Regions from separate parts of the Blautia sp. HCP3S3_G3 genome, predicted to be linked through region 2. Evidence: riboswitches for the same ligand, from Rfam matches in the RefSeq annotation. Region 2 holds a riboswitch; each other region holds the start of a gene.
The links. Region 2 has a riboswitch for thiamine pyrophosphate ahead of ACTNEW_RS01620 (thiamine-binding protein). Riboswitches for the same ligand answer to the same signal wherever they lie in the genome.
Positions count from the first base shown of each region.

Region 1: another riboswitch for thiamine pyrophosphate. It lies ahead of thiW (energy coupling factor transporter S component ThiW); the one in region 2 lies ahead of ACTNEW_RS01620 (thiamine-binding protein).
Region 3: another riboswitch for thiamine pyrophosphate. It lies ahead of thiC (phosphomethylpyrimidine synthase ThiC); the one in region 2 lies ahead of ACTNEW_RS01620 (thiamine-binding protein).

Region 1 covers NZ_JBQHXR010000018.1:42,674-45,951, forward strand. Annotated here, with positions in the region: gene ACTNEW_RS12805 (pyridoxal phosphate-dependent aminotransferase) at 159-1,316, opposite strand; TPP riboswitch at 1,633-1,740, shown strand; gene thiW (energy coupling factor transporter S component ThiW) at 1,909-2,421, shown strand; gene thiM (hydroxyethylthiazole kinase) at 2,454-3,278, shown strand, end outside.
Region 2 covers NZ_JBQHXR010000001.1:370,734-374,011, forward strand. Annotated here, with positions in the region: gene ACTNEW_RS01600 (ATP-binding protein) at 1-28, shown strand, start outside; gene ACTNEW_RS01605 (ZIP family metal transporter) at 62-844, shown strand; gene ACTNEW_RS01610 (acyl-CoA thioesterase) at 1,095-1,529, shown strand; gene ACTNEW_RS01615 (hypothetical protein) at 1,537-1,749, shown strand; TPP riboswitch at 1,710-1,821, shown strand; gene ACTNEW_RS01620 (thiamine-binding protein) at 1,966-2,268, shown strand; gene ACTNEW_RS01625 (ABC transporter permease) at 2,231-3,001, shown strand; gene ACTNEW_RS01630 (ABC transporter substrate-binding protein) at 3,036-3,278, shown strand, end outside.
Region 3 covers NZ_JBQHXR010000007.1:86,782-90,059, forward strand. Annotated here, with positions in the region: gene ACTNEW_RS08800 (hypothetical protein) at 220-504, opposite strand; gene thiC (phosphomethylpyrimidine synthase ThiC) at 526-1,836, opposite strand; TPP riboswitch at 2,111-2,218, opposite strand; gene ACTNEW_RS08810 (helix-turn-helix domain-containing protein) at 2,429-2,683, opposite strand; gene ACTNEW_RS08815 (SagB/ThcOx family dehydrogenase) at 2,814-3,278, opposite strand, start outside.

The sequences.
Region 1 (3,278 bases), on a different contig from region 2:
TTGGTAAAGAGGCTGCCTGTCACCTGTTTCGGCTTTTTGCTGTGTCAAAATAAGGAGGCTTGCGAAAAAATGATATTTTCACAAGACCCCTGACAGTATCCTGTAAGATTTTTTGAGGAAATTTGTATGTAAAGTATGTGTTTCTGTACGGTCTGTTATCAGATTCCGCTGACACGGATGGCTTTGATCACTTCTTGGATCTTTTCCGGAGGGAGTACCAGTGCGAAGCGGACATAACCTTCTCCGTGAGGACCGAAACTTGCTCCTGGTGTGACGATGACGCCTGCTTTTTCCATAAGTTCCATGCAGAATTCCATGCTGTCTGTGCGTCCGCCGGGGATTTTGGCCCATACAAACATGGTGCCTTTGCCGTTGGGGAGTTCCCATCCAATGCTGCGAAGACCGTCACAGAGGGCATCACGGCGTTTTTCGTAGTCCTGGCATTGGTCCTTTACACTTTCCAGAGGTCCGTTTAATGCGGCAATGGCAGCCTTCTGGATAGGCAGGAACATGCCGAAATCAATCTGGCTGCGAAGTTTGCGAAGAGCAGCGATCACGTCAGGTCTTCCGACAAGAAAACTGATTCTTGCACCGGTCACATTAAATGATTTGGAGAGACTGAAAAATTCTACACCAACTTCCCGTGCTCCGGGAGTGGAAAGAAAACTTCCGCCGTATGCGTCGTCAAAAATAATATCACTGTAAGCATTGTCATGAATGATCAGGATATCATATTTCTTTGCAAACGCAACAATTTCTTCGTAGAGTCCTGGTGACGCAATGCTTCCTACCGGGTTGGAAGGCAGGGAGACGATCATGTATTTGGCTTTCCGGGCAACGTCTTCCGGAATGTCTTCTACATAGGGAAGAAAGTCATGTTCTGCAGTCAGCGGGTAATAATAGGGAACGGCACCGCCCAGCAGACTTCCGGCAGCAAATACCGGATAGCAGGGATCAGGAAGAAGTACGGTGTCGCCCTCGTCACAGAGCGTCATTCCAAGGTGTCCCATTCCCTCCTGGCTGCCGTATACAGACATGACCATATCCGGGGTAATTTCCACCTGGAAACGTTTCCGGTAATAGCTGCAGACGGCGTCCAGAAGCTCCGGAAGATCGCGGAGACTGTATCTCCAGTTGGCATCATCTGAAGCTGCTTCAATCAGCGCCTTTTTGATATGTTCCGGCGTGGTGAAATCCGGTGTTCCCACGCTCATGTTATAAATTTTTCTGCCCTGGGCTTCCAGTTCCAGTCGCCGGTTATTCAGGGCTGCAAAAATTTCATTTCCAAACAAATCCAGTCTTTTGGAAAATTGCATCGTATGTATCCTTCTTTCTACTTTTTATGGAAATATCTGCCTGCACAGACATTACTTATGATGAGCCAGTGATGAGCCAGAGCGTGCAGATGACGGAAATGAATGTTCAGACACGCTCTAAATCAGAGTCAGTCTTTATTCTAACATTTCAGGGGCTGGAAAACAAGGAAATTTTCGCAACCTGGTATCAGGGTAAAATTATCGAAATCTGGCATCAGGAGTAAAATTTTTTTGGGGGATTTTTCTGGTCAGAATCGTAGGATTTTCAGGTTTGGAATTTGGGGCTTGCAATTCCCGGATGATTTGTTATAATGAGGAATGAAAAACGGGGTGCTCATAGAAATGGGCTGAGAGAAAGCGGAAGCTTTTAACCCATAACCTGATTTGGATAATGCCAACGTAGGGAAACAGTAAGCGGAGTTGTTGCGCAGAATACCTTAATTGGTGTTTGGCGCATTTTTTACGCTTTCGAGCGGCAAATTGGGGGCACCACCTTGGGCCGCTATAGGAAAAATGATGCGGAGAATTCTGCATTCATAATCGCCGGATGACCGGTGAAGGCGCTGAAATATAAGGAAAAGAGGAAAAAATTATGAAGAACTCAAACACAAAGAAAATCGCACTGACTGCAATTTTTGCAGCAATCGCAGTCGTTGGATCTACATTTTCCATTCCTGTATTCGGCTCCAAATGCGCGCCGGTGCAGCATCTGGTGAATGTACTCTGCGGCATTTTGCTGGGACCATGGTGGGCACTTGCAGCAGCATTTATTGCCAGTCTGATCCGGAATCTTCTGGGACTGGGAACACTCCTTGCATTTCCGGGCAGTATGTGCGGTGCCTTTCTTGCAGGATTTCTGTACAGAAAGATGAAAGCGCTTCCGGCCGCTTATGTGGGAGAAGTATTTGGAACAGCAATTATCGGAGGAATGCTTTCCTATCCGATTTCTGCATTTATTCTTGGAAATGAGAGTGCAGCATTATTTACTTTTGTGGTACCGTTTCTGATCAGTACAGTGGGCGGTACACTGATTGCGGTCGTGATTACCTTAGCCCTTAAAAATGTGGGTGTACTGGAAAATATGAAAGCACAACTGAACTCATAACGTGCATCAGAAGAGGAAAGGATGGGGAAGACATGGCGGAGCTTACGTCGGAAAAAATATGTGATTTCTGGACAGCAATACAGGAAGAACGGCCTGTGATCCACTGTATCACCAACATGGTCACAGTCAACGATTGTGCGAATATCCTTCTGGCAGCGGGAGCATCGCCTGTTATGGCCCATCATCCTCTGGAAGCGGCAGAAGTGACAGAGGGCTGCCGGGCGCTGGTGTGCAATCTGGGTGCCACGGAATCCTTTGATGCCATGCTTGCAGCTGCAGAGAGAGCCGTAGAAATCGGTCATCCTGTGGTGCTTGATCCGGTAGGAGTATCTGGTTCCTCTTATCGAAGAAGTCTTTGCTTTGAACTGATGAATCATGCAAACCCCTCTGTGATACGGGGGAATCTTTCGGAAATCAGGGCACTTGTTACCGGCAGTCGTACAGCAGCCGGGGTAGATGCGGCAATGGAGGACCGGATTCAGGAAGGAGTTCCTGAGAATACCATGCAGGTGGTACGGACACTTGCACAAAACCGCGGAACGATTGTGATTGCTTCCGGAGAAACGGATGTGATATCCGATGGAGAAACGGTTTATACTGTACATAATGGAAGCAGGATGATGTCCAGGATCACCGGTTCCGGATGTATGGCTTCTTCTCTTCTTGGAGCATTCCTGAGTATAGAGAGTTCTCTGGAATCCGCCGCGGCTGCCTGTACGGTCATGGGAATCTGTGGGGAGATTGCCCGGAGGAGAACAAGGGAATTGAGAGCCGGAACAGGTACTTACCGTACAGAACTGATCGATGCGGTATCCCTTTTGAAAAGGGCGCAGATTAAAGAAATGATGCGTGTGGGA
Region 2 (3,278 bases):
AATCCGGAAAAGAATTGAAGCTTTGTAAGAAAATAACTATGTACTGGAGGGTGAGGAAACAATGAATATGGAAGTATTTCGAGGCGTGATGATTCCGTTTATGGGAACTGCGCTGGGAGCAGCCTGTGTGCTGTTTATGAAAGGAAAACTGAATGTATCGGTACAGAGAGCGCTGACAGGATTTGCAGCCGGAGTAATGGTGGCGGCATCTGTCTGGAGTCTTCTGATTCCGGCTATGGAACAGGCAGAAACAATGGGAAGCTGGGCGTTTGTTCCGGCGGTTGCCGGTGTGTGGCTGGGAGTGCTGTTTTTGCTTTTGCTGGACCGGATTATTCCGCATTTACACCAGAGCAGTGAGGAGCCGGAAGGACCAAAATCGAGTCTAAAAAAAACAACCATGCTGGTACTGGCTGTTACCCTTCACAATATTCCGGAAGGTATGGCAGTCGGTGTTTTATATGCCGGATGGATGGCAGGAAATGATACGATCACAATGGCGGGAGCACTTGCATTATCCATTGGAATCGCGATTCAGAACTTCCCGGAGGGAGCGATTATCTCCATGCCTCTTCGGGCAGAAGGAATGAGTAAGCAGAAGGCTTTTTTACATGGAGCACTGTCTGGAATCGTAGAGCCGGTGGCTGCACTTCTTACAATGTGGGGTGCGAGTCTGATCGTTCCGATTCTTCCGTATCTTCTCAGTTTTGCAGCCGGTGCGATGCTGTATGTAGTAGTGGAAGAACTGATTCCGGAAATGTCAGTAGGGCATCATTCCAATCTGGGAACCGTCTTTTTTACTGTCGGTTTTACAGTGATGCTGGCGCTGGATGTGGCACTCGGGTAAGGATGTTTCTGGTTGATAACAACATAACATACAGACTGCATCGGGAGGCATAATTATAAGGGCGTGAGAAATAAAAAAAGGAGCAGGATGCAGATGTCTGGAATGAATGTTCAAACACGCTTTAAGAAAAAAAGATAGATATGTAAAAGAAAACAGGGTGAAATATATGGCAGAAAATAAGATAGGAAGTATGAGCGAAAATATGGCGGAAAATAAGACGGAAAATTCCACAGGAAATATGACAGATAAGATGGCAGAAATTAAGCCGTATGAACATAAAGTTCAGTATTATGAGACGGATCAGATGGGCATTGTACATCATTCCAACTATATCCGGTGGTTTGAGGAAGCGCGCACATACGTGCTGGAAGAGATAGGATTTGGCTACCGGGAGATGGAAGAATGCGGAGTAATGAGTCCTGTTCTGGAGGCAAATGCGGAGTACAAAACCATGACTCATTATTCAGACAGGGTACTGATTGATACGAAGGTAGTTGCTTATAATGGCATCCGGCTTCAGCTTGCTTATACAGTCAGAGACAAAGAAACAGGAGAAGTGCGCTGTACCGGATACACAAGACATTGTTTCCTAACTCCGGAGGGCAGACCGCTTTCCTTAAAACGTTCTTATCCGGAAATCCACAGGATTTTTGAAGGTTTGATGGAAATTTCCGATAAATTGTGACACACATCTGTCGGAAAGCAAGTTTCAAACACACTCTGGGAAAGTTTCAAGCACACTTTGGGAAAGTTTCAAACACACTCTGAGAAATATCAAACACTCTCCGGGAAATGTGCTGTCAAACGCACTTTGTGAAAATGTGCTTGACATTTTGTCCAGTCGTGGTAAAGTAGTTAATCAAATAATCATTTACAGGGGTGCTGGTGAAGACCGGCTGAGATAGATACCGTATTCGTATCGGACCCTACAACCTGATCTGGGTAATGCCAGCGGAGGGATGAGCGTCAGAAGCTCTGTAATGGATGAATCAGCTCCCGCGGTATCTGCCTTGCAGGAGCTTTTTTATTGTATGGAACAGGAACTGTTCTGCATTTTCCTGCGATATAAAAAGCCCTCCGGGCAGTGTTTTTTTCGCGGGCAAAGAAAAGGAGGAAACAAAATGAACGCAAGTGTAGCAATTCAGGTACTTCCTGAAGCAAAAGATGATGAAGAACTGATCCGTGTGGTAGATGAGGTGATTGCCTACATCAAAAGCACAGGGCTGAACTGTTATGTGGGACCTTTTGAGACTGCAATTGAAGGAGATTATGATGAATTGATGGACATCGTAAAAGAATGCCAGCACATCGCAATCAAAGCAGGAGCTCCTTCTGTAGCAGCTTATATCAAAGTCACCTATCGTCCGGAAGGAGAGGTGCTCACCATTGAGAAAAAAGTTTCAAAGCATCACCTCGAAGATTAATACGATTGCTGCGATTCTGATTCTCCTGATAATCTGGCAGACGGTATCGGCTCTTGGAATTGTTCCGGGCTACATGCTTCCGTCTCCGGTACAGGTAGTAAAAGCATTTATCCAGGAGTTTCCGCTTCTGATGGAAAATGCAAAAGTCACCCTTCTGGAAGCGTTTATCGGACTTGCCTGCGGTGTTTCATTTGGTTTTGTTATGGCAGTTCTGATGGACAGGTTTGAGGTGCTTTATAAGGCATTTTATCCGCTTGTCGTGCTGACTCAGACGATTCCGACAGTGGCTGTGGCACCGCTTCTGGTATTATGGTTCGGTTATGAAATGCTGCCGAAAATCATTCTGATCGTAATTGCCACATTCTTCCCTGTTACGGTGGGAGTTTTGGATGGATTCCGGAGTGCAGATAAGGATACCATGAATCTGCTGCGTTCCATGGGAGCTTCGGAATTTCAGATTTTCCGTTATGTGAAACTTCCGGGGTCTATGGGACAGTTTTTTGCAAGCCTTCGGATCTCCGTTGCATATTCTGTCGTAGGTGCGGTGATTTCTGAGTGGCTTGGTGGATTTTCAGGACTGGGAGTTTATATGACCAGGGTTAAAAAGGCATTTTCCTTTGACAAAATGTTCGCAGTAATTTTTTTAATTTCACTGATCAGTCTGCTTCTGATGAAGCTGGTGGATTTTTTACAGAAAAAATGTATGCCATGGGAGGATACAAAAAATGAATAAAAAGAAAATAATGGCAGCAGGAATGGCTGCAGCAATGACCGTTTCCATGATGAGTGCAGTTCCGGTTTATGCGGAAGAAGCAGAGACCGAGAAAATCACATTTGTTCTGGACTGGACTCCGAATACGAATCATACAGGACTCTATGTGGCTGAGAGTCAGGGATTTTTTGAAGAACAGGGCCTGGAAGTAGAAATTGTCCAGCCGCCGGAAGATGGTGCAGATGCTCTGGTAGCATCCGGAAAGGCACAGTTCGGTGTTTCTTTCCAGGATACGATG
Region 3 (3,278 bases), on a different contig from region 2:
TTCTTTTATTTTAGTTTTCAGCAGACTTTTTCTCCATAGTAAAAAATCAAGAAACGTGTAAAAAATTCAAGAACATGAAATGTACTTTTTTATTTTATACAGAAAAATATCGGACATATTCTTATTTGATTTTCGCGAAAAAAGGTCATATTTTCCACAATAACAGGAAAATCATGACCTTTTAAGCAGTTACCCTTATATGTATGACAGAAGAAATCGTCAGTCTTCCAAGCCGGCAAAGAACAATTCGTAAAAATCATCTTCACCTTCCAGCATAGGGGAATTCTCTCCGCCGCCGTTAGTGCTCCTCTTCATTGCCGCATAAAATTCCTCCCCGGCATTGATCAGATCCATATCATAGACCGGATACCCAAGTTCCCGACATTTTCTGCAAAATGCTGCAACCGGATGTGCATCCTCCCTGGTAGCAAGAAATTCATTTCTCAGATTTTTATCAGACAGAGCTTTTTGTTTGATCTCATCCAGCATTTCCGCAATTTCCATAGCAGATTCCTTCCTTATATATCATTCATCAAAAATCGTGACGATTTCTCCATCCAGAATACGGTTGGTATTCTTTACAGCACAGAAATTACCGCACATACTGCAGGTATCTTCTTTTTCCGGTTTTGCCTCCGCACGGTAGCGTCTTGCTTTCTCCGGATCCATACTGAGACGGAACATTTCTTCCCAGTCAAGACGTTTTCTGGCTTCACTCATCTGATAGTCCCAGTCTGCTGCACCCGGAATTCCCTTGGCAATATCTGCAGCATGAGCTGCAATCTTGGCTGCAATGATTCCTTCTTTTACATCAGCTGCGTTTGGCAGACGAAGATGTTCCGCAGGAGTCACATAGCACAGAAATGCTGCACCGGAAGCTGCCGCAATGGCTCCGCCGATGGCTGATGTAATATGATCATAGCCCGGTGCCACATCTGTTACAAGAGGCCCAAGTACATAGAACGGCGCACCATGACAGAGTGTCTTCTGGATTTCCATATTGGCTGCGATCTGGTTCATCGGCATATGTCCCGGTCCTTCGATCATCACCTGAACATCTTTTTCCCATGCGCGTTTTGTCAGTTCTCCAAGAGTAATCAGCTCCTCAATCTGGGCAGTATCTGTGGCATCTGCAAGACATCCCGGACGGCAGGCATCTCCAAGGCTCATTGTGATATCATACTCTCTGCAGATATCCAGAATCTCATCATAATGTTCATAGAACGGATTCTCTTTTCCGGTCATTTCCATCCATGCAAACATAATGGACCCGCCTCTGGAAACAATATTCATCAGTCTCTTGTTTTTCTTAAAGCGCTCTGCAGTAGCGCGGTTCATACCGCAGTGGATAGTCATAAAATCCACGCCGTCTTCCGCATGCATGCGCACAATGTCGATCCACTCTTCTGAAGTAATTTTGCCCAGTGCTTTGTGGTAATACACAACTGCATCATAAATAGGAACGGTTCCGATCATCGCCGGACATTCTTCTGTCAGCTTGCGGCGAAAACTTCTGGTATCACCGTAGGAGCTCAGATCCATAATCGCTTCTGCGCCCATTTCCACTGCGGAACGAACTTTTTCATATTCCATATCGACGTCTTTCCAGTCACGGGAAACACCCAGATTTACATTGATCTTTGTCGTCAGTTTTGCGCCTACGCCGCTGGGGCTCAGGCTTTTGTGATTCTTATTGCACGGAATGATGACTTCTCCTTTTGCAATCAGTTTTCTTAATTCTTCCGCATCCCAGTGTTCTTTCTCTGCTACAATTTTCATCTGTGGAGTAATGATTCCCTGTTTTGCGGCGCCCATCTGTGTTGTGTAATCTGACATTGTTTTGTCCTCCTTTTTTCTGACAGAAGGTGGTGCCCCCAATCTGCCTTTTACATTTCTGTATTCTTCATTTTTATATAAAAATCCGGTACTCACCAATCATTGCCTGCAGTCATGCTCTGATCACTGCCGGTTATCCGGAATTTTTATCATGATATTTCCTCTTCGTTGCAGTGCACTCCCGCCCGGAGTTTTTTTATATTACACGAAAATGCGGAGCGCTTTCCTGTAATATAAAAAAAACTGCAGTATGCCAAATCACACACTGCAGTTAATGAAATCTTTATTAACTCCCTACGTTGGCATTATCCAAATCAGGTTACGGGTCAAAGCGATACAGCTTACTCTCAGCCTGCTTCCACAAGCTCCCCTTTTTTAATTATTTCTATTTTAGCACTCCCCCTGCGGCAAGTCAATATTCCTTTCTAATCGCCGCATACGGCTGTACGCATCAGCATGATTTTTTCATATACCGTAAATCCAATACCAATCCAGATAATGAAAAAAGCAATAAAACGATTGCGGTTCATCTCTTCATGGAAATAAAAAATGCAGAATAACATACATCATCGTATATTATCCTGCAGCTTTTCTATTTTTCCTTATCCTGTATTTCCAGAAGTTCTCCGACTTCCACTCCAAGAACCTCTGCAAAAATATACAGTTCATAATCTGCCACGAAACGCATTCCGCTTTCAATTCTGCTGATGCTGTCCCGTTCCATTACAACTCCCTTCACCTGCAGTCTCGCTGCAAGTTCACTCTGGGATAGTCTGTTTTTTCTGCGAAATTTCCGGATCTGTTCTCCACTCACATTCTTCTTTCCCTGATAATCGTAAATCTTCATATTTCCTCCGGATTCTACACATTGTGCTAATGTTCAACAATTTTCTTGACATTAGCACAATTTTCCAGAGAAAATGTGTTAATACTCTGCATCGGTCCAAAAAAGTCCGTGGGGATATGTCAAATACTATTTATTTTCTTCCAACCGGAGCAACATAGATTGCAAATTCATCATCCATTTCACCGGAAGGTCCTCCCGGGAAACCAAGCAAATCATCCAGAAGATCCTGATTATACGCTCCCACTGCACAGGTTCCGCATCCAATTGCTTCACAGGCAAGATACAGATTCTCACAAACATGTCCTGCATCCATCAGCATATATCTGTGTGCTTTCATCCCATAACGCCATTCTGTCCGATAGGGAATCACACTCCAGACAAAGGTTACCGGAGCAGTTCCGGCAAATTTCTGACCTGCCAGTGCTTCCGTCAGTTCTTCCATATAATCCGGTCTGTCCTCCCATAATTCCAGACTATGTCCGGATGGAAGATAGTGATAGATTCCGGCCGGAATCCCCTCTATCTGATGAATAAACAGATATGTTTCCATAGCATGCCTGGAGCCTGCTGACGGTACATTCCGTAATGTTACCTG